3 regions of the Lentzea xerophila genome follow, and region 1 is predicted to be linked to each of the others. Evidence: riboswitches for the same ligand, from Rfam matches in the RefSeq annotation. Region 1 holds a riboswitch; each other region holds the start of a gene.
What was found. A riboswitch is a leader RNA that binds a small molecule or an ion and turns the genes downstream of it on or off. The one in region 1 is predicted to bind S-adenosylmethionine.
Positions count from the first base shown of each region.

Region 2: another riboswitch for S-adenosylmethionine. It lies ahead of ACRSBM_RS05705 (aminotransferase class V-fold PLP-dependent enzyme); the one in region 1 lies ahead of ACRSBM_RS36740 (methionine ABC transporter ATP-binding protein).
Region 3: another riboswitch for S-adenosylmethionine. It lies ahead of thrC (threonine synthase); the one in region 1 lies ahead of ACRSBM_RS36740 (methionine ABC transporter ATP-binding protein).

Region 1 covers NZ_CP194934.1:7,681,745-7,691,218, forward strand. Annotated here, with positions in the region: gene ACRSBM_RS36725 (4-(cytidine 5'-diphospho)-2-C-methyl-D-erythritol kinase) at 1-807, opposite strand, end outside; gene ACRSBM_RS36730 (MetQ/NlpA family ABC transporter substrate-binding protein) at 865-1,653, opposite strand; gene ACRSBM_RS36735 (methionine ABC transporter permease) at 1,681-2,364, opposite strand; gene ACRSBM_RS36740 (methionine ABC transporter ATP-binding protein) at 2,361-3,359, opposite strand; SAM riboswitch class I at 3,577-3,670, opposite strand; gene rsmA (16S rRNA (adenine(1518)-N(6)/adenine(1519)-N(6))-dimethyltransferase RsmA) at 3,759-4,589, opposite strand; gene ACRSBM_RS36750 (transglycosylase family protein) at 4,687-6,096, opposite strand; gene ACRSBM_RS36755 (TatD family hydrolase) at 6,399-7,220, opposite strand; gene metG (methionine--tRNA ligase) at 7,217-9,007, opposite strand; gene rsmI (16S rRNA (cytidine(1402)-2'-O)-methyltransferase) at 9,093-9,474, opposite strand, start outside.
Region 2 covers NZ_CP194934.1:1,149,418-1,158,891, reverse strand. Annotated here, with positions in the region: gene dnaE (DNA polymerase III subunit alpha) at 1-1,544, opposite strand, end outside; gene ACRSBM_RS05735 (AsnC family protein) at 1,760-2,584, shown strand; gene ACRSBM_RS05730 (inositol monophosphatase family protein) at 2,581-3,357, opposite strand; gene ACRSBM_RS05725 (LysR family transcriptional regulator) at 3,381-4,280, shown strand; gene ACRSBM_RS05720 (NAD(P)-dependent oxidoreductase) at 4,269-4,874, opposite strand; gene ACRSBM_RS05715 (RluA family pseudouridine synthase) at 4,948-5,832, opposite strand; gene lspA (signal peptidase II) at 5,976-6,722, opposite strand; gene ACRSBM_RS05705 (aminotransferase class V-fold PLP-dependent enzyme) at 6,747-8,111, opposite strand; SAM riboswitch class IV at 8,149-8,263, opposite strand; gene ACRSBM_RS05700 (potassium/proton antiporter) at 8,337-9,474, opposite strand, start outside.
Region 3 covers NZ_CP194934.1:6,596,007-6,605,480, reverse strand. Annotated here, with positions in the region: gene rsfS (ribosome silencing factor) at 1-215, shown strand, start outside; gene ACRSBM_RS31385 (histidine phosphatase family protein) at 224-829, shown strand; gene octT (diglucosylglycerate octanoyltransferase) at 826-1,557, shown strand; gene ACRSBM_RS31375 (DegV family protein) at 1,578-2,435, shown strand; gene ACRSBM_RS31370 (helix-hairpin-helix domain-containing protein) at 2,559-3,248, shown strand; gene ACRSBM_RS31365 (DNA internalization-related competence protein ComEC/Rec2) at 4,125-6,911, shown strand; gene thrC (threonine synthase) at 6,895-8,151, opposite strand; SAM riboswitch class I at 8,163-8,284, opposite strand; gene holA (DNA polymerase III subunit delta) at 8,363-9,340, shown strand; gene ACRSBM_RS31350 (hypothetical protein) at 9,375-9,474, opposite strand, start outside.

The sequences.
Region 1 (9,474 bases):
GAACGCCGTCGTGGGCCCGGAACCGGACACGATGCCGGCCAGCGCGCCCGCGTCGACGCCGGCACGGAGCGTGCGGCGGAGGTTCGGCCGCAGGGACACCGCGGCGGCCTGCAGGTCGTTGCCCAGCAGCAGGGCCAGCTGCCGCGGGTCGCCGGACGACAGGCCCTCCAGCACCGCCTCGACCGGGCCGACGCGCGGCGGGTCACCCTCCGCGCGCAGGCGGTCCAGCTCGTCGAAGACGTCCGGAGTGGACAGTCCGCGGCGGTCGAACGCCAGCACCCAGTGGAACTGGTGGCGTCCCAGCACCGGCACGATCCGCTCGCCGCGGCCGGTGCCGAGCGCGGTGGCGCCGTACAGGGCGAAGGGGACGTCCGCGCCGAGCTTCCCGGCCAGTTCGGCCAGCTCGTCGCGGCTGATGTCGAGCCGCCACAACGACGACAGGCCGACCAGCGCCGCCGCCGCGTCCGCGCTGCCGCCCGCCATGCCGCCCGCGACCGGGATGGCCTTGCGGATGACGACGCGGACCTTCGGGTCGTCCGCGTCCTTGCCGACGTGCGCGGCCAGCAGCTGCACCGCGCGCCAGGCGAGGTTCGACGCCCCGGTGGGCACCTGGTCGGCGCCCTCGCCGTGCACCTCGACGCCTGGCTCGTCGGCGACCGCGACCGTGACCTCGTCGACCAGCGAAAGGGCCTGGAAGATCGTCACCAGGTCGTGGTAGCCGTCCGGGCGTACGTCACCCACTGCCAGGTGCAGGTTGACCTTGGCCGGGACGCGAACTGTGACCGGGGGAGGAACGACTGCGAGCACCATGTCAGCCTACGGGCGTTCTCGGGTTCCGGACTTCTCCCCCGGTCACCGGCGGTGTCAGACCGGGATGACCGAACCGTCGAAGGTCTGCTTGATGTAGTCCTTGACCTGCTGCGACGCGAGCAGCTCCGCCAGGTCGCGGACGCGCTTGTCGTCCTTGAGCTCGGTCCGGGTGACCAGGCCGTTGGCGTTCGGGTTGCCCTCCGCCTTCTCCAGCGCGAGCGAGTCGGTGGCCGGCTTGAGGCCCGCGTCGATGGCGTAGTTGCCGTTGATCACCGACGCGTCGGTGTCGTCCAGCGAGCGCGGCAGCTGGGCGGCCTCCAGCGGCACGAACTGCAGGTTCTTGGGGTTCTCCGCGATGTCGCGCACGGTCGGCTGGTCGACGGCCTTCAGCTTGATCAGGCCGTTCGCCTCCAGCAGCTTGAGGCCGCGGGCCTCGTTCGTGGCGTCGTTGGCCACGGCGACCTTGGCACCGCTCGGCAGCTCGTCGAGCTTCTTGACCTTCTTCGAGTACAGGCCCAGCGGCTCGACGTGGACCGGCTGGATCCACTCGACCGGGGCACCGGACTCGGTGGTGAACGTCTTCAGGTACGGCACGGTCTGGAAGTAGTTGGCGTCGAGCGAGCCGTCCACCAGCGCCGTGTTCGGCTGCACGTAGTCGGTGAACTCGACGACCTCGATCTTCAGGCCCTTCTGCGCGGCCAGGTTGTCGGCCACGTACTTGAGGATCTGGGCGTGCGGGACCGGCGAGACACCGACCTTCAGCGTGTCGGACGCGTCGGCACCCGACGAGCAAGCGGACAAAGCAGTCAAAGCGACCGCGATCAGGGCAGCCTTAATACGCATGACGTTCCTTTTGAGAAATCTGATGGGTCAGACGGAGGCGTGCCGGCGCCGGTCGGACGCTCGGGCGGCACGGGTGAAACCGAGCTGGATCACGGTCGTGAGCACGGCGAGCCACGCCACGGTGCTCCACAGGATCCGGTCGTTGAAGCGCTGGTAACCCTCGCGGATCGCGAGGTCACCGAGGCCACCGCCACCGATCACGCCCGCCATCGCCGAGTACCCGATCAGGGCGATCACGGTGACGCCGATGGCGTTGATCAGCGCGGGCAACGACTCGCGGATCAGCACGCTGCGCACGATCCGCAACGTCGAGGCGCCGGTGGTGATCGCGGCCTCGACCACGGTCACGTGCACCTCGGACAGGATGTTCTGCACGAGCCGCCCGACGAACGGGATGGCGCCCACGGCCAGCGGCACGATGACCGCCGTGCTGCCGATGGAGCCGCCCACGATCAGGCGGGTGACGGACGTGAGCGCGACGAGCAGCACGATGAACGGCATCGAGCGGCCCAGGTCGGTGACGAAGCTCAGGATCCTGTGCACCGCGGCGTTCGGCCGCAGCCCGCCCTTGGCGGTGAGCTGCAGCCAGACACCTACGGGAACTCCGAGAACGGTGGCGATGACGGTGGAAACGCCGACCATGTACAGCGTTTCGCCGGTGGCTTCGACGAGATAGGTGAGAACGTCGGACCAGGGTGTTGCAGACCTCACGCAGCTACTCCCTGTGGCCCCTTCAGGGACCTTTGCACCGCACCGCCGGCCTCGCCGATCCACTCGAGAGCGGAGTCGGAGCGCTCGCCGTTCAGGCCGAGGCGGAACCGCGCGACCGGCGTCTCGCCCAGTCGCGTGAGGCCACCGCCGACGATGTTCAGCTCGACGCCGAACCGGTGCGCGGCCTCGGGCAGCAGCGCGCCGACCGCGGCGAACCCGACGAGCACGACGTCCGCGACGCGGTCGTAGCTGCTCTCGTTGATCGGGTTCAGGTCGACGGCGGGCAGCAGCGCACTGCTCGTGCGGCTCGCGACGTCGTTGACCAGGTCGAGGACCTTGCCGTGCTCCACGACGCGGCCCTGCTCCAGCACGGCGACGTCATCGCAGATCTTGCGGACCACGCCCATGTCGTGCGTGACGACGAGAACGGTCACACCCAGCTCAGCGCGCGCACGGTCGAGCACGGCCAGCACGGAACCGGTGGTTTCCGGGTCGAGCGCGCTGGTGGGCTCGTCGGCGAGCAGGACGCTGGGGTTGGCGGCGAGGGCACGCGCCACGGCGATGCGCTGGCGCTGCCCGCCCGACAGCTGGTCGGGGTAGGCGGCGGCCTTGTCGGTCAGGCCGACGAGGTCGAGCAGCTCGCCCACACGGGTGCGGCGCTGCGGTCCGGGCACGCCCGCGCTTTCGAGCGGCAGCGCGATGTTCCCGGCGGCCGTGCGCTGGCGAAGGAGCGAGTCCCCCTGCGGCACAACGCCGATCTGGCGACGAGCAGCCCGCAGGGCCGCCCCGTCGAGGCTGGTGATGTCGGTGCCGTCGACGCGGATCGCCCCGGAGTCGGGACGCTCCAGCAGCGCGACGCAACGGGCGAGCGTCGACTTGCCGGCCCCGCTCGGGCCGACCACGCCGAGCACGGTGCCCGCCTCGACGTCGAGGGTCACGCCGTTGAGGGCGCTGACACCCTGGAAGGACTTGGTGAGGTTTTCGACAGTGATCACTTCTGCTCCACGGCTGCGCGTGACGGCACACCCGCCTCGTGGGCGGTGCGCGGTCGAAGTTGCTGCTCAGGTGTGTGCGCCACTCGTTGGCTGAGTGCGCGTCAAAGGACTTTGAGAAGGCGCCTTAGACGAGGTGGCGACGACATGCAGAAGCGGTGCGACGGCACTGGTCGACGACTCGACGGCGCGTCAGCATTCGCGAGGTACCCATGGTGCTCCTCCATCGGTCCTGGCGTTAGCACCTGCCCGCATCCAGCGGGTGGTTGCTGCGACGTCGTAGAGCCAGGTCTCTCAGTCGCTCCGGATGGCAACTAGCAGTCAACCGGACGGACGTTCGGTTGCGCAAGCCAGAATCCGATTCGTTCGACAGATCACACTGTTGGCCGAAGGATCCCCGGTTCAGACCTCGGCGATCCGGATGAAGTCGATCACGCTCAACTGCTCGCCCCGCTGCTGCGGATCGATGCCCGCCTTCCGCAGCAGTTCGTCGATGTCGTGCGCGTTGCCGGCCCAGCCCTTGAGCGCCGCCCTGAGGGTCTTGCGGCGCTGCGCGAACGCGGCGTCGACGATGGCGAAGAGCTTCTTGCGATCCACTGTGGACAACGGCTTTTCGTGGCGCTGGAAGGCAACCAGACCCGAGTCGACGTTGGGTGCCGGCCAGAACACGTTCTTGCCGACCGCGCCGGCCTTCCGTGCTTCCGCGTACCACGCCAGCTTCACGCTGGGGACGCCGTAGATCTTGTTGCCGGGCTTCGCGGCCATGCGGTCGGCGACCTCCGCCTGGACCATGACCAGGCCCTTCTGGAGGGACGGCAGCTCCGCCAACAGGTGCAGCACGACCGGGACCGCGACGTTGTACGGGAGGTTCGCGACGATCGCGGTGGGTTGTGCCGGCAGGTCCTCTTGGGTGACTTTCATGGCGTCCTTGAGGACCACGTGGAGCCTGTCCGCGTTCTCCGGGTCCATCTCGCGGACGGTCTGCGGCAGGCGGTGGGCCAGCGGCGGGTCGATCTCCACCGCCACCACCTGGCTCGCGTTCGGCAGCAGGGCGAGGGTCAGCGAGCCCAGGCCGGGGCCCACCTCCAGGACGACGTCCGCAGGGGTGAGCCCGGCCGCGGCGACGATCTTGCGGACCGTGTTCGGGTCGTGCACGAAGTTCTGGCCCAGCTTCTTGGTCGGGCGGATGTCCAGCTCTGCGGCTAGACGGCGAACTTCGGCAGGTCCCAGCAGGCTCACCCGGGCATTCTCGCAGGCTCGTCCTGCAACGGCTGAGGCCGCCCATGGCGAACCAGGGCGGCCTCAGCCGGGGGACGGAGAAAGCGCGGGTCTACGGCAGGCCGAGCTTGGCGCGGCAGCCCGGCCACGCCGAGTACGTGCCGCCCGAGCGGTCGCGGAGCTTGGTCGCGATGGCGATCTGCTGCTCACGCGTGGCCTGGTGCGGCAGCTGCGCGTACACGGTGCCGCCGTTCGAGGCCCAGGTGCTGGCCGAGAACTGCAGGCCGCCGTAGTAGCCGTTGCCGGTGTTGATGGCCCAGTTGCCGCCTGCCTCGCACTTGGCGAGGCTGTCCCACACCGCGCTGTCGGGGAGGGGCTTGGTGCCGACGGTGACCTTCTTGGGCTTCGGCTCCTTGGTGACCTTGCCGCCGATCTTCTCGCGGCTGATCTCCTTGCCGTTCTTCACCGTCACGCGGTAGGTCACCGTCTGCTCGCCCGGCGCGCCGGGGTCGGTGACGGTCTGCTGACCCACGTTCATGTTCGGGTCGTTGGTCTTCTCGACCGGCGGCGCGACGGGCTCGTTCACGTTGATGACCGTGACGCCCGTGCGGGAGATGTAGACCTCGGCGCCGGTGGCGAGCTTCACATCGGTACCGGAGCTGACGGCGTCCTCCGGGCCGAGGGTGAGGTTCTCGGTCTTGAGGAGCTCGTCGACGGTGACGGCGGTCGTCTGGACCTCGCGGACCGGGTTCGCGCCGTCGAAGAGCTTGATGTTCTTGCGCGTCTTGACCTCGACGTTCATGCCCTCCAGGGGCACGTCCTGCGAGCCGGGCGCGGACATCCACGCGCCTTCGAGGGGAACGCCGAACTGCTTGGCGGCCTCCTCGACGGTGACGGAGCGGACCCAGTCCTCGCGGGCCTGGCCGTCGACGCTCATCTTGAGCAGGCGGCCGCGGTCGAGGCTGATCTTCCCGCCGTCGGAGATCGGGGCGTTCAGCGAGGGCGACAGGGCGTCGTGCTCACCGACGACGATGCCTTCCTCCGCCAGTACCTCGCCGACCGTGCCCTCGTAGGAGTGGACGGTCTGCAGCGCGCCGTCCACCTCGACGGTGAGGGACTTGTCCATCGCCATCGCGGTCACGCCGCCGCCGGAGATCGACACGAGCACCGCGGCGACCGCGCCCTTGAGGAAGCGGCGCTTCCAGGACGAGACGGCCGTGACGAGGAGCTGCGGGTCCTCCTTCTCCTCTTCCTCCGACGGGAGGACGAGGGGCGGCATGATCGTCGTCTCGGCGTTGATGAGCCGGATCAGCTCGTCGACGTCGACGTTCGCCGTGGCGAGCAGGTCGTCGGCGTCCGGGCCGAGGACCTCGAGCACGTCCGCGGGCGTGATGGTCAGCGCACCGGCGGGGAAGCTCGGGTGGGGATCAGCGACTCCAACGGCGGTGCCCCCGACCGGCGTGAACCAGTCGGTGTCCTCGTTGAAGTCGTACGGAGCGGCAGTTCTGTCGCTTCCAGACACTGGGTCGATACCTCCATTGCGGAAGCTCGAGGCCACCGCACAGTTGGCGTTGACAAGATCATTCGAGTTGGAGCTCGAAGGTTCCCGGCAACTCCTCCTACGTGGTCTCGCTTCTTCGCGCTTCTGGCTTCGGTCCCGCCCCGACTGCGGGCGTGCTCCGAACCGACAAGGTCGGCTCAGGTGGCACGGTCACGGGACAGTAACGGGGTCACGCACGTTGCGCAAACACCCCTGCCGATGTTGTGACTTCAGTCACCCCATGGGGGTAGGAACCCCTTGCTCCGTTCGCTCTAAGTCGCATCTCAGTAGTCAAACCCGAACACTCGATGAGCAGTACGGGTGACGGCGGAGCAGAGTTCAGAAAGATCTTCGCCACGGAGCGTGGCCAGATCCCGGACTGTGTAATTCACACAATAGGGTTCGTTTGGACGTCCACGATATGGGTGCGGTGTCAGGAACGGCGCGTCCGTCTCGACCAGGAGCTGGTCCTGCGGCACCAGTTGGGCCGCCTCCCGCAGCGCGCGGGCGTTCCGGAACGTCACCGGGCCCGCGAACGACAGCACGTACCCCGCGTCGACGCACCGCCGGGCGAAGTCCGCGTCGCCCGAGAAGCAGTGGAAGACCACAGTGGACGGAGCGCCCTCCGCGTCCAGCACCTTCAGGATGTCCTCGTGGGCGTCCCTGTCGTGGATCATCAACGGCTTCCCGACGCGCTTGGAAAGGTCGATGTGCCAACGGAAAGCCTCGTGCTGGGCGGCCGGCGGGGAGTAGTCCCAGTAGTAGTCGAGACCGGTCTCGCCGATCGCGACGACGCGGTCGAAGGCGGCGAGCCGTTCCAGTTCGGCCTTCTCCGCGTCACCGAACGAAGCGGTGCGCGTCGGGTGCACGGCGACCGCCGCGTAGACCCGGGAGTCCCAAGTGGACGCTTCGGCGGCCCACCGCGCGGCGGCCAGGTCGTCCGCCACGGTGATCACGTGCGAGACACCGGCGGCGTTCGCCCGGTCCAGCAGGACCGCCACGCCGGCGGCGTCGGCGGCACCACACGCGTCGAGATGGGTGTGGGCGTCGATCACCGGTGCCGGAAGGGCTTCCGGCACCGGCGGTCGTTCGCGCTTGTCCGTCACTTGACGATCGGGGCCCACTCCGGGCCGACGTCGCCGAGCTCCGCGTCGAGCTTCGCGAACAGCGGCGACGGCTTCTGCAGCGGCCGGCCCACCTCGAGCGGCGTCGACTCCCAGCGAGCCTGCTCGTCCGCGTAGTCACCGGTCAGCACCGGGTACGAGCGGTCAGGCACATCCAGGTCGGTGACCTCGTTCATCTGCGGCTGTGCGGCCCACACGCCCGTGCCACCCAACGCCTCGTGCACCTTCTGCGCCGAGTGCGGCAGGAACGGCGTCATCAGCGTGTTCGCGTCCTGCACGACCTGCAACGCGGTGTGCAGCACCGAGTCGCGGCGCTCCGGGTCGTCCTTGAGCTTCCACGGCTCCTGGTCGGACAGGTACTTGTTCGCCGCGGAGATCACGCGCATGGCCTCGCCGGCGGCCTGCTTGAACCGCGAGCGGCGCAGGTGCGCGCCGACCGTGTCGAACGCCGCCTTGGACTGCGCGAGCAGCTCGTGGTCGGCGGGAGTCAGCGCCGTGGCCTTCGGGATCGAGCCGACGTTCTTGTGCGCCATCGAGATCGAGCGGTTGACCAGGTTGCCCCACTCGTTCGCCAGCTCGAAGTTCGTCCGGCGGACGAACTCCTCCCAGGTGAAGTCGGTGTCCTGGTTCTCCGGACCCGCGACGGAGATGAAGTACCGCAGCGCGTCCGGCCCGAACTCCTCGAGGAAGTCGCCGACGTAGATCACGGTGCCGCGCGAGGTGGAGAACTTCGAGCCGCTCATCGTCAGGTACTCCGACGACACGACCTCGGTCGGCAGGTTCAGCGTGCCGAACCGGCCGGGCTCGCCACCCTTGTCGCCCGCGCCGTTCTGGCCCAGCAGCAGCGACGGCCAGATCAGCGAGTGGAAGACGATGTTGTCCTTGCCCATGAAGTAGTAGCCCTGGGCGTCACCGGTCCAGAACTCCTTCCAGGCGTCGTCGTCGCCGGAACGACGGGCCCACTCCACGGACGCGCTCAGGTAGCCGATGACCGCGTCGAACCACACGTAGAACCGCTTCATCGGCTGGTCGCTCCACCCGTCGAGCGGGATGGGCACACCCCAGTCGAGGTCGCGGGTGATGGCGCGCGGCCGCAGGTCCTTGATCAGGTTCTGCGAGAACTTGAGCACGTTCGGACGCCACTCCGTGCGCGCGCCCATCCAGCTGCCGAGCGACTCGATGAACGACGGCAGGTCCAGGAACAGGTGCTCGGTCTCGACGAACTTCGGCGTCTCCCCGTTGATCCGCGAACGCGGGTTCTTCAGGTCGATCGGGTCGAGCTGGTTGCCGCAGTTGTCGCACTGGTCACCGCGCGCGCCGTCGTACCCGCAGATCGGGCAGGTGCCCTCGATGAAGCGGTCGGGCAGCGTCCTGCCGGTCGACGGGCTGATCGCGCCCATCTCGACCTTGGGGACGACGTAGCCGTTCTTCCACAGCGCGGAGAACAGGTCCTGCACCACCTGGTAGTGGTTGCCGGTGGTGGTGCGGGTGAAGAGGTCGTAGGACAGGCCGAGGCCCTGGAGGTCGGAAGCGATCACACGGTTGTACTTGTCGGCGAGCTCACGAGCCGTGAGCCCTTCCTTCTCGGCCTGCACCTGGATGGGTGTGCCGTGCTCGTCCGTGCCGCTGACCATGAGCACCCGGTGTCCGGACATTCGCATGTAGCGGGAGAAGACGTCGGACGGGACACCGAAACCGGAGACGTGACCGATGTGCCTGGGGCCGTTGGCGTAAGGCCAGGCCACCGCGGTCAGTACGGAGGCACTCATGGCAACAGCCTACGGAGGCGGTGCCAGGGGGTTTTCACCGGTCCGCCGCGTGCCCAGCCCGTCCGGCGGTGAGGTGGTCTCGCGGTCAGCTTGACTTGATCGCGGCGTCGTAGAGGGTCTTCTTGCTGATCCCGGCCGCCTCCGCGACCTCGGCGGCGGCCGACTTCATCCGCTCCCCGTCCGCGACGCGCTGCCTCACCTCGGCGACGAGCGTGTCGAGGTCCGGCTTCTCCTCGGCGGGAGCGGGACCGAGCACCACGGTGATCTCGCCGCGTGCGCCCTCCACGGCCCACTCGGCGAGTTCACCGAGAGTGCCGCGCACGACCTCTTCGTACTTCTTCGTCAGTTCGCGGCACACGGCGGCACGGCGGTCGGGTCCGAGGACCTCGACGGCGTCCTGCAGCGTCGCGGCGAGCCGGTGAGGTGCCTCGAAGAAGACGACCGTGCGCTGCTCGGTGGCCAACGGG
Region 2 (9,474 bases), 6.5 Mb from region 1:
AGGCCCTCGAGCCCGAGCGCGGTGTCGAAGATCTCCTTCACCTGCGCGTCGGTCTCGAGCAGCGAGCGGACCTCGGCGGCCTCGCCGTAGCGCGGGTGGCTCTTGTTGACGATGCCGTTGAGCGGGATGTCCTTCGCCATGATCGGCGGCGGCAGCGCCTTGGAGATCTTGTCGGCGATCGCGAAGCCCGGCTGACCGTGGTGCACCCGCGCCGAGTCCTTCAGCGCGGCCTTGGTCTTGATGGTGCCGAACGTGATCACCTGGGCGACCTTGTCGGCGCCGTACTTCTCGCTGGCGTAGCGGATCATCTCGCCGCGGCGGCGGTCGTCGAAGTCGATGTCGATGTCGGGCATGGCGGTGCGCTCGGGGTTCAGGAACCGCTCGAACAGCAGACCGTGCGGGATGGGGTCGATGTTCGTGATGCCCATCGCCCACGACACCGCGGCGCCCGCGGCCGAACCACGGCCGGGACCGACCCGGATGCCGACGCTGCGGGCGTAGTTGATCAGGTCGGCGACGATCAGGAAGTACGCCGGGAAGCCCTTGTCGATGATGACCTGGGCCTCGAAGTCACAGCGCTTGATGTACTCGTCGGGAACCTCCTGGCCGCGGAACCGCCACTCCAGGCCGCGCCGGATCTCCTTGCGGAACCAGGAGGCCTGGTCCTCGCCCTCGGGCACCTCGAAGTTCGGGATGCGGTCCTTGACGGTCCAGATGTCGTCGTAGGACTCGATCTTCTCCGCGACCAGCAGGGTGTTGTCGCACGCCTCGGGCAGGTCCTTCCAGACCTGGCGCATCTCCTCGGCGGACTTGAGGTAGTAGCCGTCACCGTCGAACTTGAAGCGGTTCGGGTCGGTCAGCATCTTGCCGGACTGCACGCACAGCAGTGCGGAGTGCGTGTCCGCCTGGTCCTTGGTGACGTAGTGGCTGTCGTTGGTCGCGAGCGGCGGGATGCCGAGCTTGCGGCTGATCTCCAGCAGGCCGTCGCGGACCCGGCGCTCGATGTCGAGGCCGTGGTCCATCAGTTCCAGGAAGAAGTTGTCCTTGCCGAAGATGTCCTGGTAGTCCGACGCGGCCTGGATCGCCTCGTCGACCTGCCCGAGCCGCAGCCGGGTCTGCACCTCGCCGGACGGGCAGCCGGTCGTGGCGATGATGCCGTCGGCGTGCTGCGCGACGAGCTCACGGTCCATGCGGGGCTTGTAGTAGTAGCCCGTCTTGCTCGCCTCGGTGTGCAGGCGGAAGAGGTTGCGCAGCCCGGCCGCGTTCCGCGCCCACATCGTCATGTGGGTGTACGCGCCGGCACCGGAGATGTCGTCGCCGCGCTGACCGGGGTCGCCCCAGAACACCGGCTTCTTGTGCAGGCGGTTGTGCGGGGCGAGGTAGGCCTCGATGCCGATGATCGGCTTGATGCCGGTCTTCGTCGCCGTCTGGTAGAACTCGTCGGCCCCGTACATGTTGCCGTGGTCGCTCATACCGACAGCGGTCATGCCGAGCCGCTCGGCCTCCTCGAACAGCGGCGCCACCTTGGCCGCTCCGTCGAGCATCGAGTACTCGGTGTGCACGTGCAGGTGCACAAACGAGTCCGCCACCGTACCTCCAGGAGATCGAACGGACGCGTGGGAAGGTACGCGAATTCCGGATTTGCCAACCCTATCCCGCCTCGAAGATCACCTCACGGAGGCTCGTGGGTTTGTCGCGGTGATCTCGATCCGGTACGCGGTGACGCGGAGATCGAGAGCGCCGGGTAGCGTTCTTTTACGTGGTGGCCCCTGATCCCGTTGACGCCCGTCTGCTCGCCGTCCTAGCCGAGTCAGGCCGCGCGGCCGTGCACGAGATCGCCCAGCGCCTGGGCATGGACCCGCGCGAAGCCGCCATGCGCCTGATCACACTCTCCGGCAGCGGCCTGCCCCTGCTCGTGGGCGTCGAGGGCGACCCGAACGGCCTGCGCCGCGCCCTCGCGAACGCGGCCGCGTACGGCAGCTACACGGGTCCGCCCCCGTCCGGCTCGTACGCCGTGCACCAGAGCGGGCCGCACCAGGTGCAGCCGCCGCCGATCAGCCAGCCGTTCCCGGCCCAGCCCCAAGCCCAGCCCCAGGCCATGTGGGGCCCGCCCCAGTCGGCGGGCTGGGTGCGCGCGGACCAGCCGCAGCCCAAGCCCGTCTCGCGGACCGGCAAGATCGGCTCGGCGCTGGACGCGGACAGTCTGGAGGGCGCGCGCCTGTCGATCCAGCTCGTCGAGGTCGTCGACCCGGCGGACTTCCTGTTCACCGCGGCCGGTTACAAGCTCGCCGAGGGCGAACGGGCCGTGGTCGTCCACACCGAGGTGACGAACACCTCGCAGATCCCCTACACCTCGCTGCCGGACATGTACCTCGTCCTGGTCACCAAGACCGGCGAGACCGTGACGAAGGCGCCCGTGTCGCTGTCCTCGCGGCCCGCGCACAAGCTCGGCGTGCAGCCGGGCGAGACCGCGGGCGGGCACAGCGTGTTCGTGCTGCCGGACACGACCGAGGTGATCCAGATCCGCTGGAGCGTGCGCCCCGAGGTGGACCTGAACACCCTGGTCTGGACCGTCGAGGACTAGGCCGCCTGACCCAGCACCTCCAGCGCCGCCGCGTGCACTCCCGGAGCCGCTGCCAGGTACTCACGGCTCGTCAGCTCCCACGGCTTGCCGTCGAGGTCCGTGACGATCCCCCCTGCTTCCCGCACAAGCAGCACACCGGACGCGTGCGCGCGTACGTTGTCGTACTGCCAGTGCAGGTCCATGCGTCCGGCGGCGACCTGGGCGAGTTGATGGGTCACGGGTACGGAGATCCGGACGTAGAGGGCTTTCTTCGCCATCGCGCTGTAGGAGGCGCCGACCCGGCCCGCCATCTCCGGTCCCTGGCCCGGCTGGGCCTGACCGGTGCCGGCCAGCGCGCCGTCCAGCGAGATCTTGCCGGAGACCTTCAGGCGGACGCCGTTGAGGAACGCGCCGCCACCCTCTTCCGCCGTGAACATCTCGTCGGACAACGGGAAGTACACGACCGCGAGCACCGGGCGGCCGTCGCGGACCAGGCTCACTCCGATGTTGAAGTCGGTCATGCCGTGGACCGCGTTCATGTTGCCGCCGACCGGGTCCACGAGCCACCACTCGCCGGGTTCCAGCGCGCCGGAGCCGTGTTCGTCGTCGAGCCACCTCGCGCTCGGGCGGATCGCCTCCAACTCCGGCCTCAGCAGGTCGGTCATGGCGTCGTCGTTGGCCCGGACGGCCGCGACGATCTCGCCGAGGCTGGAGGCGCGCGACTCGGTCGAGTACCGCTTCGTCATCCGTGCTCCTGCCCGGCGGACGGCGGCGGTGGCGGCGGCGGCGAGCATGGGTTCCTCCAAGATTGGTTGTCATGCAAGCGGATCTGAACCTGCTGACGGTGCTGGACGCCCTGCTCGAAGAGGGCAGCGTGATGGGGGCGGCGGAACGGCTGCACCTGTCGTCGCCCGCGGTCAGCCGCACGCTCGGGCGGATCAGGAAGGTGACCGGCGACGACATCCTGGTGCGGACGGGCCACACGATGACGCCGACGCCGTACGCGCTCGGCATCGCCGACGAGGTGCACCGGCTGGTGCGGCAGGCCAACGCCGTGCTGGCGCCGAGCCGTGAGCTGGACCTCGCCGAACTGGAACGGACCTTCACCGTCCAGTGCCACGACGCCCTCGCCTCGGCGGTCGTGCCGGCGTTGATCGCGAAGATCGCGGAGCAGGCACCCGGCGTGCGGCTGCGGGTGCTCGCCGAACACTCCGCCGACACCGACGACCTGCGGCACGGCCGGGTGGACCTGGAGCTCGGCGGTGGCACGCCCGGCCTTCCCGAGTTCCGCTCGGAGACGTTCGGCACCGATCCGCTCGCCGTGGTCATGCGGTCCGGCCATCCGTGCACCGAGGGCCTGGACCTGCGCGCCTACGCGGAACATCCGCACGTGGTGGTGTCCCGGCGCGGCCGGCTCAGCGCCCCGATCGACGACCTGCTGGCGGCGGAAGGCCTGCGGCGCAGGGTGATCGCGACCGTGGCGACCGTGCACTCCGCCCTGCAGATCGCGGCCGCGAGCGACGTGCTCGTCACCACGACGGCGGTCCTCTGCCGTCCGCTGGTCGAGGCGTTCGGGCTGGTCATCCGCCCGTTGCCGGCCGAGTCACCGGAGGCGTCGATCAACTGCAACTGGCACCAGCGCTACGACTCCGACCTCGCCCACGCCTGGCTGCGCGACCAGGTGCGGACGACCGTCACCGAGGTTCTAGCCGGCTAGCGGCAGGGCGACGGCGCCGGGAAAGCGTGGCTCCTCGGCCTCGTCGAGCATGGCCGCGGCCACGGTCTCCCGGCTGACCTTCGCGCCGAGGTCGAACGGCGGCGCGGCGTCCAGACCGGCCGTGCGCCGGGCGGGGCTCTCCGGTTCGTCGCTGAGCACCCCGGCGTGGAAGACGGTGCCACCGGTGGCGAGGACGGCGTTGTCGGCCGCGACCTTGTCCGGGATCCGGTCGCCCATCACCTTCCAGAGCACTCCGGCGCCCTCGCCCGCCGCCTCGGCGGACGCGCCCGTGCCGTACGCGCCGAGCCAGATGATCCGGCGCGGACGGGCGGCGACGACCGCCTTCGCGCCGTCGAGGAGGACGCCCGCGCGGTCCGTGCCAAGGCCGGACAGGACGACGGAGTCCGCGCCGACGGCCGCGGCGATGCTCGCCGGGTCACTCACGTCACCGGCGACCTTGCGCAGGTTCGGGTGGTCCGCGGTGACGCGCCGCGGGTCGCGGGCGATCGCCGTGACGGTGTGGCCGCGCTCCAACGCCTTGCGGGTGAGGGCGAGACCGGTCCGGCCCGAGGCCGCGAGAATTGTCAGGTACATGCCGAAAACGCTATTGAGCACACCGATTAACATCAAGTGCAATGTCTTTAATCGGTGATTTACTCAGACGCAATCAGCCTTCTTCGCGCAGCTTTTCCAGCGCCTGCGCCAGGTCGTCCGGGTAGTCCGAGGTGAAGGTGACCCATTGGCCGTCGGCCGGGTGGTGGAACCCGAGCTGCCGGGCGTGCAGCCACTGCCGCGTCACCCCGAGCCGCTTGGACAGCGTCGGGTCGGCCCCGTAGGTCAGGTCGCCGACGCACGGGTGGTGCAGCGCCGAGAAGTGCACACGGATCTGGTGCGTGCGGCCGGTCTCCAGGTGCACCTCGACGAGCGACGCCGCCCGGAACGCCTCCATCACCTCGTAGTGCGTGATCGAGGGCTTGCCGGAGTTCATCACGGCGAACTTGTAGTCGTGCTTGGGGTGGCGGTCGATCGGCGCGTCGATGGTGCCCTTGATCGGGTCCGGGTGGCCCTGCACGATCGCGTGGTAGACCTTGTCGACGGTCCGCTCCTTGAAGGCGTGCTTCAGGGCGGAGTACGCCGACTCGGACTTCGCGACCACCATCACGCCGGTCGTGCCGACGTCGAGCCGGTGCACGACGCCCTGGCGCTCGGCGGCTCCGGAGGTGGCGACGCGGTGGCCGGCACCGGCGAGCCCGCCCACCACCGTCGGTCCGGTCCAGCCCGGCGACGGGTGCACGGCGACACCGACGGGCTTGTCGACGACGATGATGTCGTCGTCCTCGTGGATGACCTTCAGACCCTCGACGGGAATCGCCTGGACGGTGATCGGCTGCGGCGGCGCGGGCAGCGTGATCTCCAGCATCGCCCCCGCCGTCAGCCGGTCGGACTTGCCGACGACCCGGCCGTCGACGAGCACGTCGTCAGCGTCGGCGATGGCCGCGACGACGGTGCGGGACAGCCCGAGCAGCTTCGCGAGGCCGGCGTCGACGCGCATGCCGTCCAGACCGTCGGGAATCGGCAGCGTTCGGTATCCGCTCACGCGGGGCCTCGACCTTCTTCTGGCTGGAGTACGCCTCACGGCGCCGGGGTTACACCACCAACCGGGCCAGGCAGACCCCTGAATTTACCAGGCAGCCGCTACTTCGGTTCCCGCAGCCCGGCCTGCTCCTCGAGCGCCGGAACCTGCTTGTGGACGGTCCCGTCGTAATCGTGCTGCATGAGCGCCAGGACGATGACCGTCACGCCACCACCCACGATCGCCATGTCCGCGATGTTGAACACCGGCCACACCCGGCCGTACGGGTCGAACAGCGACAGGAAGTCGACCACGTGGCCGCGCATCGGGCCCGGCTCGCGGAAGAGGCGGTCGGCGAGGTTGCCGACGGCGCCGCCCAGCACCAGGCCGAGGCCGACGGCCCAGCCCTGGGAGCGGAGGTTGCGCGAGATCCAGAGGATGAACCCGACGACGCCCAGCGCGATCAGCGCGAGGATCCACGTCCAGCCCTCGGCCATGCCGAACGCGGCACCGGGGTTGCGGACGAACGTCAGGTAGAGCGCGCCGCCGAAGACCTTGATCGGGTCGGCGCCCTCGAGGAAGGCCACGGACAGCACCTTGGTGAGCACGTCGAGGGCCAGCACCCCGGCCGCCAGGACCGCCAGAACCCTGGTCTTCGGTTCCGGCAACGAGCCGGTGATCGAGAACCCCTCGTCGTCGTCCTGGGCCTTCGCGGGCGGCTCGGCGGGCTTCTCCTCCGCCGTCTCCTCCGCGACCGGCTGCCCGGCGACCGGCGTCGCGACCGTCTCGGGCTCGCTGACCTGCTCGTCGGCAGGCTGGTCAGCGGCCTTCTCGGACACCTTCTCCGCCGCCTCGGACTCGTCACTCACCAGGTCATTGTCCACGTACAGGGACTACGCGAGGAACGGCGGCAGGGTTCGGCCGTCGTCCTCGGGGACCCAGCGGCCGTCGAGCTGCGTGTAGGTCCACTTCGGACCCTCGGTGACCAGGGTGCGCAGCGCCGCGACCAAGCGATCCACGTGCTCGGCCGTCGTGCCGAGACCGATCGACGCGCGCACGGCGCGTTGCTCGTGCGATCCGGCCTGCTTGACCAGGCGGCCCACGATCACGTGCGCGCAGAACGCGCCGTCGCGCACGCCGATGCCGTACTCCGCCGACAGCGCCGCCGCGAGGAAGCCCGCGTCGAAGCCGGAGATCGTGAAGCTCACGACACCGACCTTGTCGGCGTCGGTCAGGATCGCGAGCTCGCGGAAGCCGGGGACGGTGCGCAGGCCGTCCCGCAGGCGCGTCAGCAGCTCCTGCTCGTGCGCGACGGTCTGCTCCCAGTGCCGCGACAGGATCTCGCAGGCCGCGGCCAGCGCGTGCACGCCGACGACGTTCGGGCTGCCGGCCTCGTGCCGCTCGGGCACCGCGGACCAGGCCACGCCCAGGCGGTCGCCGTGGTCGGTCACCTTCGCCGTGGCGCCGCCGCCGACCAGGTACGGCTGGGCCTGCTGCAGCCAGTCCGCGCGGCCGACCAGCACACCGGCGCCGAACGGCGCGTAGATCTTGTGGCCGGAGAACGCGATGTAGTCGACGCCCAGCTCACGGGCGTTGATCGGACGGTGCGGGGCGAGCTGCGCGGCGTCGAGCGCGATGCGCGCGCCGTGCCGGCGGGCGACCTTCGCGAGCTCCGCGACCGGCCACAGCTCCCCCGTGACGTTGGACGCCCCGGTGACGATCACGAGCCGGGGGCCGACCGGGGCGGCGGCCAACGCCCGGTCCAGCGCGACGACAAAAGCGGCAGCACCGGACTCAGTGTTTGATTCTTCGGCGAGAGCGGGGACGCGCTGGACGTTCGGCCCGCGCCACGGCAGCAACGCCGCGTGGTGCTCGCTGTCGAACAGGACGACGGCGGTGCCCTTGGGAACGCTGCGCGCCAACAGGTTCAGCGAATCGGTGGTGTTGCGGGTGAAGACGACGGTGTCGGAGGAACGCGCCCCGACGAACTTGCGGATGCGGTCCCTGGCCTGCTCGTAGACGCGGGTCGAGACCTGGGAGGCGAAGCCGGCGCCGCGGTGCACGCTGGCGTACCAGGGCAGCAGCTCGTCGACGGCGTCGCGCACCTCTTGCAGACAGGGCGCGCTCGCCGCGTGATCGAGGTTGGCGTAGGTGACGCGCTCTCCGGTGACGAGCGGAACGCGCAGGTCAGCGCCGACGACAGCCGGAACCGCGGTGTTCGTGACGGTGTTCGTGGCTGGGGTGATCGCGAGCGTCATCGAGCTGCCTCCGAGGCCAGGGGCCCCGTTGTGCGAAGGCCCGCGCTTGACCGGCGCCCCACGCGCCGGACCAGGTCCTCACCAAGGGCACCCCACCGCGGTTGGAGGGTTGCCGGCCAGCAAGCTTGGGCTTGACGCTGGCTCTCATGACCTGCCGAGGACGTTAGCGGAGGGTCACGGTGCGTGTCGACACCCGATCACATGGTGAGAAGCCTCGGAGACCGACTATTCGCCGGTCTCGCCCTTCCACCTGGCGTAGCGGCCGGCCCTGTCGACGGCACGTACGCGCCGCTCAGCGGCGTCACGTGCCTCTTCGGTGGTGACGATGAGCAACTGGTCGTCGGTCTGCAGCCGGGTCGTCGGTTGTGGCGTGAAACTCTTCCCGGCGCGCACCACGAGACTGACCGTGGAACCCGTCGGCAGCCTCAGCTCCGACATGTAAACGCCGTGCAGCTTCGACCCGCGCTGGATGTGCACCTGCAGCAGTTCGGCACCCAGCTCGTCGAGCGGCGAGGCGTCGACCTGGATCTCCTGCGCCTCACCGGCCCGTACCAGGCCCAGGCGCCGCGCGAGGAATGGCAGCGTCGTGCCCTGCACCACCGTCAGCACGATGACCAGCAGGAACACCACGTCGACCAGCTCGCGCGCACCCTCGACGCCCTGGATCAACGGGATCAGCGCGAACACGATCGGCACCGCGCCCCGCAGCCCCGACCAGGAGAGGAACGCCTGTTCACGCCACGGCACCTTGAACGGCAGCGAGGAGAGCATGATCGACAGCGGCCGCGCGACGAACGTCAGCACCACACCCGCGATCAGCGCGGGGAACAGCACGTCGAGCAGCCGTGACGGCGAGGCGTAGAGGCCGAGCAGGACGAAGAGCCCGATCTGGGCGAGCCAGCCGAGACCTTCGGCGAACGACAGCGTGTCGGCGCGGTGCGGCAGGCGGGCGTTGCCGAGGACCAACGCGGCGACGTAGGTGGCGAGGAATCCGGACGCGTGCGCGAGATCGGCCGCCGTGTAGGCCATCACGCACACCGCCACAGTGGCGAGCGGGTACAGACCGGTGGACGGCAACGCCGCGCGTCTGAGCCCGGCCCCGCCGAGGAAGCCCAGTGCGACACCGATGAGCGCGCCCGCGCCCAGTTCGTAGATCACCAGCAGCGGCGCGGCCCACGTGATCCGGTCCGACGAGGCCAGCAGCACGACGGCGATGTAGACCGGCGCGTCGTTCAGGCCGGACTCCAGTTCGAGCGCGCCGGTGAGCCGCGCTCCGACGCCCAACGACCGCAGGACGCTGAAGACGGCGGCCGCGTCGGTGGACGACAGCACCGCGCCCCACAGCAACGCCATCCGCCAGTCG
Region 3 (9,474 bases), 1.1 Mb from region 1:
ACAACATCGAGGAGAAGCTGCGGGAGGCCGGCACGAAGCCGGTGCGCCGCGAAGGGGCCCGTGAGGGCCGGTGGGTGCTGCTGGACTTCGTCGACGTCGTGGTGCACGTGCAGCACGTCGAGGAGCGCAGCTTCTACGGCCTGGAGCGGCTGTGGAAGGACTGCCCGCGCATCGAGTTCGAAGCGGACGTCCCCGCCGAGTCCACGGCTGAATGAGGTAGCTGATGGCCCTGAGCCGGCTCGTGCTGTGGCGGCACGGTGAGACCGACTACAACGCGACAGGTCGTCTGCAGGGTCATCTGGACTCGGCGCTCACCGAGACCGGCTTGAACCAGGCCAGGTTCGCCGTGCCGGTGCTCGCCGGGTTCGAACCGGAGATCGTCGTCGCCTCCGACCTGCAACGCGCGCGTGACACCGCGCGGGTGTTCACCACGTCCGCGGACGTGCCGTTGCGGATCGACGAGCGGCTGCGCGAGACCCACCTGGGCAAGTGGCAGGGCCTGACCACCGCCGAGGTGGAGCGGGAGTGGCCGGGCGCCGTCACGGTGTGGCGCACCGACCCGACCTACACGCCGCCGGACGGTGAGTCGCGCGTCGAGGTGGCGGAGCGGGCGATCCAGGTCGTGCGGGACGTCGACGCGGAGTTCTCCGAGACCGTGCTGCTGTGTGCGCACGGTGGCCTGATCAGCGCGTTGACCGGGCGGTTGCTCGACCTGCCGGTGGAGAACTGGTCGCAGCTCGGCGGCATCTCGAACTGCCACTGGACCGTGTTCACCCGGCGCAACGACCGGTGGCGGCTGTCGTCGTACAACGCGGGCACCACGCGTTGAGACTGCTGGTCCTCGGCGACTCGCTGTCGTTCTTCGGGCCGTCGGGGCCGTTGCCCGCTGATCACCCGCGGCTGTGGCACAACATCTGTGCCGCCGAGCTGGGTGGTTCGGCGGAGCTGGCGGCCGGGTTCGGGTGGACGGCCAGGGACGCCTGGTGGGCGTTGACCGGGGACCCGCGGATCTGGTCGTTGCTGCCCCGCACGGACGTGCTGGTGTTCGCGGTGGGCAGCATGGACACGTTGCCCTCGCCGTTGCCCACGTACCTGCGTGAGGGGCTGCGTTATGTGCGGCCGGACTGGCTGCGGCGGTGGGTGCGTGCGCGCTATCAGGAGCTTCAACCGCGGTTGGCGCCTTACACGCGCGCGTCTCTGCCTCCCGCGCTGACCGCGCGGTACCTGCGGGACATGCTGCAGTCGGTCCGCAATCTCCAGTACACGATGCCGGCGGTCGGGATCGTGCCGTCGGTGCACCGGGCGGAAACCTACGCCTATGCGCATCAGGGCCACGCGGCTGCGGTCGCGGCTGTGCGTGGCTGGGCCGCGGGTGCGGGAGTGCCGCTGCTGGACCTGCCTGCCGTGATCGGGGAGCACGTGCGGTCCGGTGCCGGTAATCCGGACGGGATGCATTGGGGCTGGGAGGGCCATGAGCTCGTGGGCAAGGCGATGGCGGAGTTGATCTCTTCGCCCGGCGTCATCTCGTCCGTGGCGTTGAGTCCCTCGGAGGAGTGAGCCCCGTAGGCTCGTCGCTCGTGCGCATCTCCATCGTCACCGACTCCACGGCATATCTGCCCGAGGGGTTCGCGAAGCGCCATTCGATCACCGTGGTGCCGTTGCACGTGGCGGTGGACGGTGCCGGCCGCCTCGACGGTGTCGACTTCGGTCCGTCCGAACTGGCCGGTGCCCTCGCCGAGCACCGCCGGGTGACCACGTCGCGTCCGACGCCTGGCGAGATGGCCGCCGTGTACCGGGATGTGCTGTCGTCGTCGGATGCGGTCGTGTCCGTGCATCTCTCTCGTGAGCTCTCCGGGACGTGGGAGGCCGCACGGCTTGCCGCCGAAGAGGTCGGTTCTTCGCGCGTTCGCGTGGTCGACTCGCGCTCGACGGGCATGGGGCTCGGTTTCTCGGTGTTGCGCGCGTGCGCGGCCGTTGCGGCCGGGTGCTCGCACACCGAGGTGGAGGAAGCGGCCACCTCCGCCGCTCAGCAGACGCGGATGTTCTTCTGCCTCGAGACGCTGGAGCACCTGCGCCGGGGCGGGCGGATCGGCACGGCGGCGGCGCTGGTGGGGACCGCGCTGGCCGTGAAACCGTTGCTGCACATGGACGACGGCCGGATCGTGCCACTGGAGAAGGTGCGCACGATGGGCCGTGCCGTTGGCCGCCTGGTCGACCTGGCGGCCGCCGCGGCGGGGGACGGCCCCGTCGGTCTGGCCGTGCACCACCTCGCCGCTCCCGAACGCGCCGCCGAACTGGCGACCCGCCTGGACGAACGGCTGCCCGGCTCGACGGGATGCGTGATCTCGGAGGTGGGCGCGGTGATCGGCGCGCACACGGGCCCAGGGGTGCTGGGTGTCGTGGCGCTGCCGGGAGGACCCGACAGTCTCCCATAGACCCCCGACAATTCCCCGTTCCCGAGGCGCGAGTGATCGCGACCTGTCCACAACCCGCGAGTAATCCACAGCCACGGAGTTCACCCCACCTCCCCACCCACCCCGCTCCGTAACGTCACTCGCATGTTCCCCCGCTCCCACCCGGACACCCTCCCGAACGAACGCCTGGCCGCCCTGGCGGACAAGGTGAGAGCCGACCCGACCCTGGTGTACGCACGATCAGAGGACTCGGACGAACACGGCCCGCCCCGTCGCCGCTTCCACCTGCCCCGCCTCCCTCGCCGAGGCCTGCTGGCCCTGGGCGTGGCCGTGGCGTGCGCCGTGATCGGCCTGGGCAGCTGGTGGCGGAGCCCCGACGCCGAACCCGCCCCGGACCTCGCGCTGGTGAGCACCTCGGCCCCCGCCCCCGAACTGGTCGTGAACGTGATCGGCGAGGTCGCGTCCCCAGGCCTGGTGACGGCACCGTCGGGCGCCCGCGTGGCCGACGCCATCCGCCTGGCCGGCGGCACGAAGCCCGGCACCGACCTGCACAACCTGAACCTGGCCCGCAAACTCACCGACGGCGAACAGATAGCGGTGGGCATCCCACCCCCAGCGGTCGCCCCGGCAGGCGCCGTCCCGTCCAAGCTGAACCTGAACGCCGCCACCGCCACCGAACTGGACGCCCTGCCCGGCGTGGGCCCGGTGACGGCCCAGCGCATAGTCGACCACCGCAACCGCAAAGGCCCCTTCGCCTCGGTCGACCAACTCCGCGAGGTCGAAGGCATCGGCGACTCGAAGCTCGCCAAACTCGCCGACCTGGTCCACACATGACCCTCACCGCCACGGTCCTGGCCCTCTACCACCACGTCAGGGCGCAGTTCCACCTCCTGACCCGCCCCGCACCCCTCACACCCCTCGACCACACCCGCCCGTCACGCCCACTGACCATCGCCTTCCCCCTCCACCACCCCACAACGGCCCGCCGCGCCGGCCGCCCGCTAGCCGCAGTAATCCGCCACCTGCTGGCGGCCTTCCCACCGCACCCGCTTCGGCTGGCCCCGCTTCCGCCGAACCCGGCCTCCCTCCCACTGGACCCAGCCCCACTGCTGCCACGGAACCCAGCCCCGCCGCCTTCACTGTCGCCGGCCAACCCAGTCCCGCCGCCCCCACTCCCGCCACCGAACCCAGCCCCACCCACCCCTCCCGCTCCGGCGAAGCCGCCCTGCCGCCTCTGCGCGGCAACGGTCCGCCCCTGATTTCCTGCCGCTCCACCGGCGAACAGTCCTCCCGGCTCACCTCACCCATCACCTGTGCGGTGACCGTCCAGAGCGAACCTGCTGCCGCTCAGCGCAGAACCCAGCCGCCAGCTCCGGCCAGTCCGAGTCACGTGGTCCGGTCGGCGTCGCTCGCCACGCGGTCCGAGCCGTGATTCGTCGCCCGATCCGCCACCCCCACTCACGCCCGGCAAGCCCGGCCCCGCCGGGCATCCCTCCCTACCCACCAACCGGAGAAAGCCATGCCGTCCGTCCGCATCACCCGCCAGTCCCGCATCGAGACCGCCTGGCACCACCCGACCGGCAGCCGCCCGCTCATCCAGCCGCAAGCGCTTCCCCACCGCGGCCCAGCCCCACGCCCCAGACTTCCCCGCCCCCGCCAAGGAAGCCCCACCCGTGACCCCAAACCTCCGACCGACCAACGGAGGCACCGGTGGTCCGCAAACACCAGATAACGAACGACTACCGCCTCGTCCCAGCCGCAGCCGCGGTGTGGACGACCGCCATCGCCGGCCTCTTCCTGAGCTGGCAGGCGGCAGTCATCACCGGCCTGGCCGCCGGCGCCATCGGCTTGGCCGCGTGGCGGAGAGCGTGGTGGACCCGCACCTGCGCGATCGCCCTGTTGATCTCCGGACCGGTGGCCGCGGCCTGGGTCGGCGGCCACGTCCTGCGAGCCGAGACCCACCCGCTTCGCCTGGCCGCCAACGAAGGGCGCGGCACCACCCTGGTCGTCGAGCTCACCACCAGGCCGAAGGGCATCAGGGCCGCGGGCTTCGGCGGTCACCAGGCAGGCGTCGACAACGTGGTGATCAGGGCAACGGCAAGCGGCGCCCAGCTCGTGCTGCTGGCACCGGCGGACAAGTGGCGGGATCTGTTGCCAGGTCAGGAGGTCACGGTCAAAGGCACGCTCGCCCCGCCGAGAGGTGGCGACCTGGCGTCGGCGTTGCTGAGAGTCAGAGGGCCGCCGATCGACCCGCGGTCGCCACCGGCCTGGCAGACCTGGGCCGACGAGCACCGTGATGGTCTGCGACGAGCGAGTGCGGTCCTCGGCGACGAGGAGGCCGGGTTGCTGCCGGCGCTCGTGGTCGGCGACACCGAGCAGATGGTGCCGCGCGTCGTCGAGGAGTTCCGGACTGCGGGCCTTGCCCATCTGCTCGCCGTGAGTGGCGCGAACCTCGCCATCGTGTGCGGTGCGGTCTACCTGCTGACAAGGCGGTTCGGGCCACGCAAAGCCGCAGTGGCGGCGATGGTGGCGCTCCTGGGGTTCGTGGTGCTCGCCGGGCCTGAGCCCAGCGTGCTCAGGGCCGCGGTCATGGGAGCTGTCGTGTTGCTGGCGTTGGTGCTGGGACGGGAACGGTCCGCGGTGCCGAGTCTCGCGGCCGCGGTGCTCGTCCTGGTGATGCACGATCCGGCGCTGGGCGGTGATCCCGGGTTCGCGTTGTCCGTGGTGGCGACGGCGGCGTTGGTGCTCGTTGCGCCGAGGTGGGCGCGGGCGCTCAAACGCCGTGGCGTGCCGAACGGGTTGGCCGAAGCGATTGTCGTGCCGATGGCGGCGAGTCTGGCCACGGCTCCGCTGGTGGCGGGGTTGTCCGGGCAGGTGAGCCTGGTTTCGGTGGTGGCCAACCTGGTCGCCGGGCCGGTGGTCGCGCCGGCGACGGTGCTGGGTGTCGTCGCGGCGGTCGTGGCGCCGCTCTCGTCCACGGCGGCCGAGGTGGTGACCCGCGTGGCCGGTCCCGCGGTGACGTGGCTGGTCCAGGTCGGACGGCAGGCGGCCGCCGTGCCCGGTGCGGCGGTCGGCTGGCCTGACGGCTGGGTCGGGGCGATCGCTCTGACCGTCGTCACCGCCGTGGTGGTGTTGTTGCTGTGGCTCAAGAAGACGCGGACGTTGGTCGTCGCGGTGCTCGTCGGCGGGTTCGTGGTGCTGGTGCCGCTCAGGGTCGTGGCGCCGGTCTGGCCGCCGGACGGGTGGAAGGTCCACAGCTGTGACGTGGGGCAGGGCGATGCGCTGGTCCTCGCCACGGACGACGCCGAGACCGCGGTGCTCGTCGACACCGGGCCTGACCCCGGCGCGGTGGATCGGTGCCTGAAGACGTTGGGGGTCAAGAGGATTCCGCTGGTGGTGCTGACGCATCTGCACGCGGACCACGTCGGCGGCCTGGAGGCCGTGCTCACCGGGCGTGCGGTGGGTGCGATCGCGGTCGGGCCGCTCAAAGAGCCCGCGTGGGCGTGGAGGGAGGTCAGCAGGCAAGCCCGTGCCCGCAACGTGCGGGTCGTGGAACCGAAGGCGGGCGAGCGGTTCGCCCTGCCCGGACTGGAGATGGAGGTGATGGGACCGCGGCGGCCGCCGGTCGCCGAGGACGGGAACACGACGGTGAACGACTACTCGCTCGTGCTCAAGGCACACACGAGGGCAGGCCGGGTGTTGCTCACCGGTGACGTCGAACTGGCCGGCCAGGCGGCGTTGCTGGGGGAGCGGGACCTCGCCGCCGAGGTGCTCAAGGTGCCGCACCACGGGTCGCGGTACTCGCTGCCCGCGTTCCTCAAGGCCGTGCGGCCACGGGTGGCGCTGGTGAGTGTCGGCACGGGCAACAGGTACGGGCACCCGAGTCCGCACGTGATCGACGTGTTGCGGGCGGGCGGTGCGTTGGTGTTGCGCACGGACAAGGACGGAGACCTGGCTGTGTTGCCGGGGAACCGAGTCGTACGAAGGAGAAGAGATGGTCTGGATCAGGTTGTTCAACGCGCGCTACCCGATTCCCGGTGGCACGCCAGGACTCGCGTGGGCGCTGTGGCAGATGAACTACTCGGCGACGCCGTGGCCGCACGACGAACTCAAACCCGATTTCGGTTACTACATCTGCGAAACGCTCGAAGACGGCACACGCGCCGTCACCTACAGGGCGACGGCCACGCACGTGCTGCCGCCCACCAAGACCGCGAAACCGGAGGAGGCCTACGACCTTGTCGCGGAGCACGTGTTCGACGGCGGCCTGCGGATCGCGCCTCACGTCTGGCACAGCTACCACTACAACGGGCTCAAAGCGGAAGCCCCGTGGCCGCAGCGGGTGGTGGCGTGGCGGGCGGACGTCGAACGGGTCGGGCCGCACGTGGTGGACGGCCTGCAGCGCTTCCCGCGGACATCCTGGCTGAAGACGGACGGGATCTCCATGTGAGCCAGGGAGATCCCGTCCGGGAGGAGGTGGTTAACCCAGTGCCTTGATGACGGCTTCCGCGGACGGCGGGACCGTCGCGCGCGGGCCGATCGTGTCGCCGAGCGCGTCGAGGGTCTTGAGGCCGTCGCCGGTGATCAGCAGCACGGTCTCGGCGTCCGGGTCGAGCTGGCCCGACTCGATCAGCTTCTTCGCCGTCGCCACGGTCACGCCGCCGGCGGTCTCGGCGAAGATGCCCTCGGTGCGGGCGAGCAGCTTGATGCCCTCGACGACCTCTTCGTCGGTCACGTCCTCGATGGCGCCGTTGGTGCGGCGCACCGCGTCGAGCACGTACGGGCCGTCGGCCGGGGCACCGATCGCCAGTGAGCGGGCGATCGTGTCCGGGCGGACCGGGCGGATGACGTCGTGGCCCGCCTTGAAGGCGGCGGAGATCGGGGAGCAGCCGGTGGCCTGCGCGCCGAACACCTTGTACGGGGTGGCTTCGACCAGGTCGAGCTGGCCGAGCTCGCGGAAGGCCTTGTCGACCTTGGTGAGCTGCGAGCCGGACGCGATCGGCACGACGATCTGGTCGGGCAGGCGCCAGCCGAGCTGCTCGGCGACCTCGTAGCCGAGGGTCTTCGAGCCTTCCGCGTAGTACGGGCGGACGTTGACGTTCACGAACGCCCAGTCTTCGTTCTCCGCGGCGAGCTCCTGGGCGAGGCGGTTCACGTCGTCGTAGTTGCCGTCGACGGCGATCAGCGCGCCTTCGTAGACGGCGCTCATCAGGATCTTGGCGCGCTCGAGATTGGAGGGGACGAGAACGACCGACTTCCAGCCGGCACGGGCGGCGGCCGCGGCGACGGCGTTCGCCAGGTTGCCGGTGGACGGGCAGGCCAGCACCTTGAAGCCCAGCTCACGGGCTGCGGCCAGCGCGACGCCGACCACGCGGTCCTTGAACGAGTGGGTGGGGTTGCCGGTGTCGTCCTTCACCCAGATCTTGCGGACGCCCAGGGCCTTGGCGAGGTTGTGCGCCTCGACCAGGCGGGTGCCGCCGGGATCGGTGTTCGGGTGCTGTTCCACAGTGGACGGAACGGGAAGGAGGCCGCGGTAGCGCCAGATCGACCTGGGGCCGGCTTCGATGTCCTCGCGCCGGATCTTGCCGAAGTCGTAGGCCACTTCCAGCGGCCCGAAACACTCCAGACAGGCGTACTCAGGAGCGAGAGGAGTCTCATTTCCGCACTCCCGACACAGCAGTGCGCGGGCGGGGCCGAGGTCGAACTTGGTGCTCGTGGGCACAGAGACAGCAGTCATCGCGAGGTATCTCCTCATCTTTCCCGCGAAATCGAACGGGTCGGAATTGGCACCGTGATCGTCTGCGCATAGCGCGCTGACGCCGGTTGCCGGGGCTTCTACGGGCCGGTCCCTCTGCCCCTCTGGATGAGCGGTGTTCAGTTGTGGCCACCAAGCTACGGCATCACTCCGTTGCTCAGCCACAGATGCCCACGATCCGAGACGTGGGAGGATGCGGAGCGTGAGCGCACCGGAGTCACTGCACCTCGTCGTCGGCGAGGAGGAGCTGCTGGTCGAACGTGCTGTTCGGGCGGCTCTCGAGGCGGCACGCAAGGTCGATCCGAACGCCGACCTGACCCGTGTGCAGGTGACTGATCTCACGCCTCCCGAGCTGGCCGAGATGGTGAGCCCGTCGCTGTTCGCGGAGGGGCGCGTGATCGTCCTGCAGAACGGGCAGGACATCAGCAAGGAGGTCGCCGACACGGTGCTCTCCTACGTCAAGGCGCCCGCGGACGGGGTCACGCTCGTCGTCGTGCACACGGGTGGTGGTCGCAGCAAGGCGGCCAAGGACCTGCCGGGACAGCTGAAGAAGGCCGGTGCCGTGGTCACCGAGTGCGCCAAGGTCACCAAGTCCGCCGAACGCGAGGCGTTCGTGCGCAACGAGGTGCGGCAGGCGGGCGGCAAGATCGACCCGGAGGCCGTCGCCACGCTGATCGACGCGGTCGGCACGAACCTGCGTGAGCTTTCAGCGGCGGCGTCGCAGCTCGTCTCCGACACCGACGGCAAGGTGACGGTCGAGGAGATCCGCCGCTACCACCAGGGCAAGGCCGAGGTGACCGGGTTCGCCGTGGCGGAGAAGGCCGTCACGGGTGACCGCGCGGGTGCCATGGAGGCGTTGCGCTGGGCCATGCAGCTGGGCGTGCCGCACGTGCTGGTCGCGGACGCGCTGGCCGACGCGGTGCGCACGGTCGCGCGCGTGTCCGCGGTGGGGCGCGCCGACCCGTTCAGCCTGGCCGGGCCGCTCGGCATGCCGCCGTGGAAGATCAAGAAGGCGCAGGCGCAGGCCCGCGGCTGGGACCAGTCGGGTCTCGCCGACGCTATGCAGGTGGTCGCGGGGTTGAACGCCGATGTGAAGGGCGTGGCGGCCGACGCCGACTACGCGCTGGAGCGGGCCGTGCTGCGGATCGTCGCCTCGCACGGCCGCCGCTGACCAGAGAGATCACCGGGCGAGGTCACCGCGCAGATCATTGGGCGCGCGGGATCCCGATCAGGTACTGGGCTCCGGTGAAGCCGGGTTCGACGCCGATCGTCCACGTGAACGACTCGGTGCCGTCCAGGCCGTCG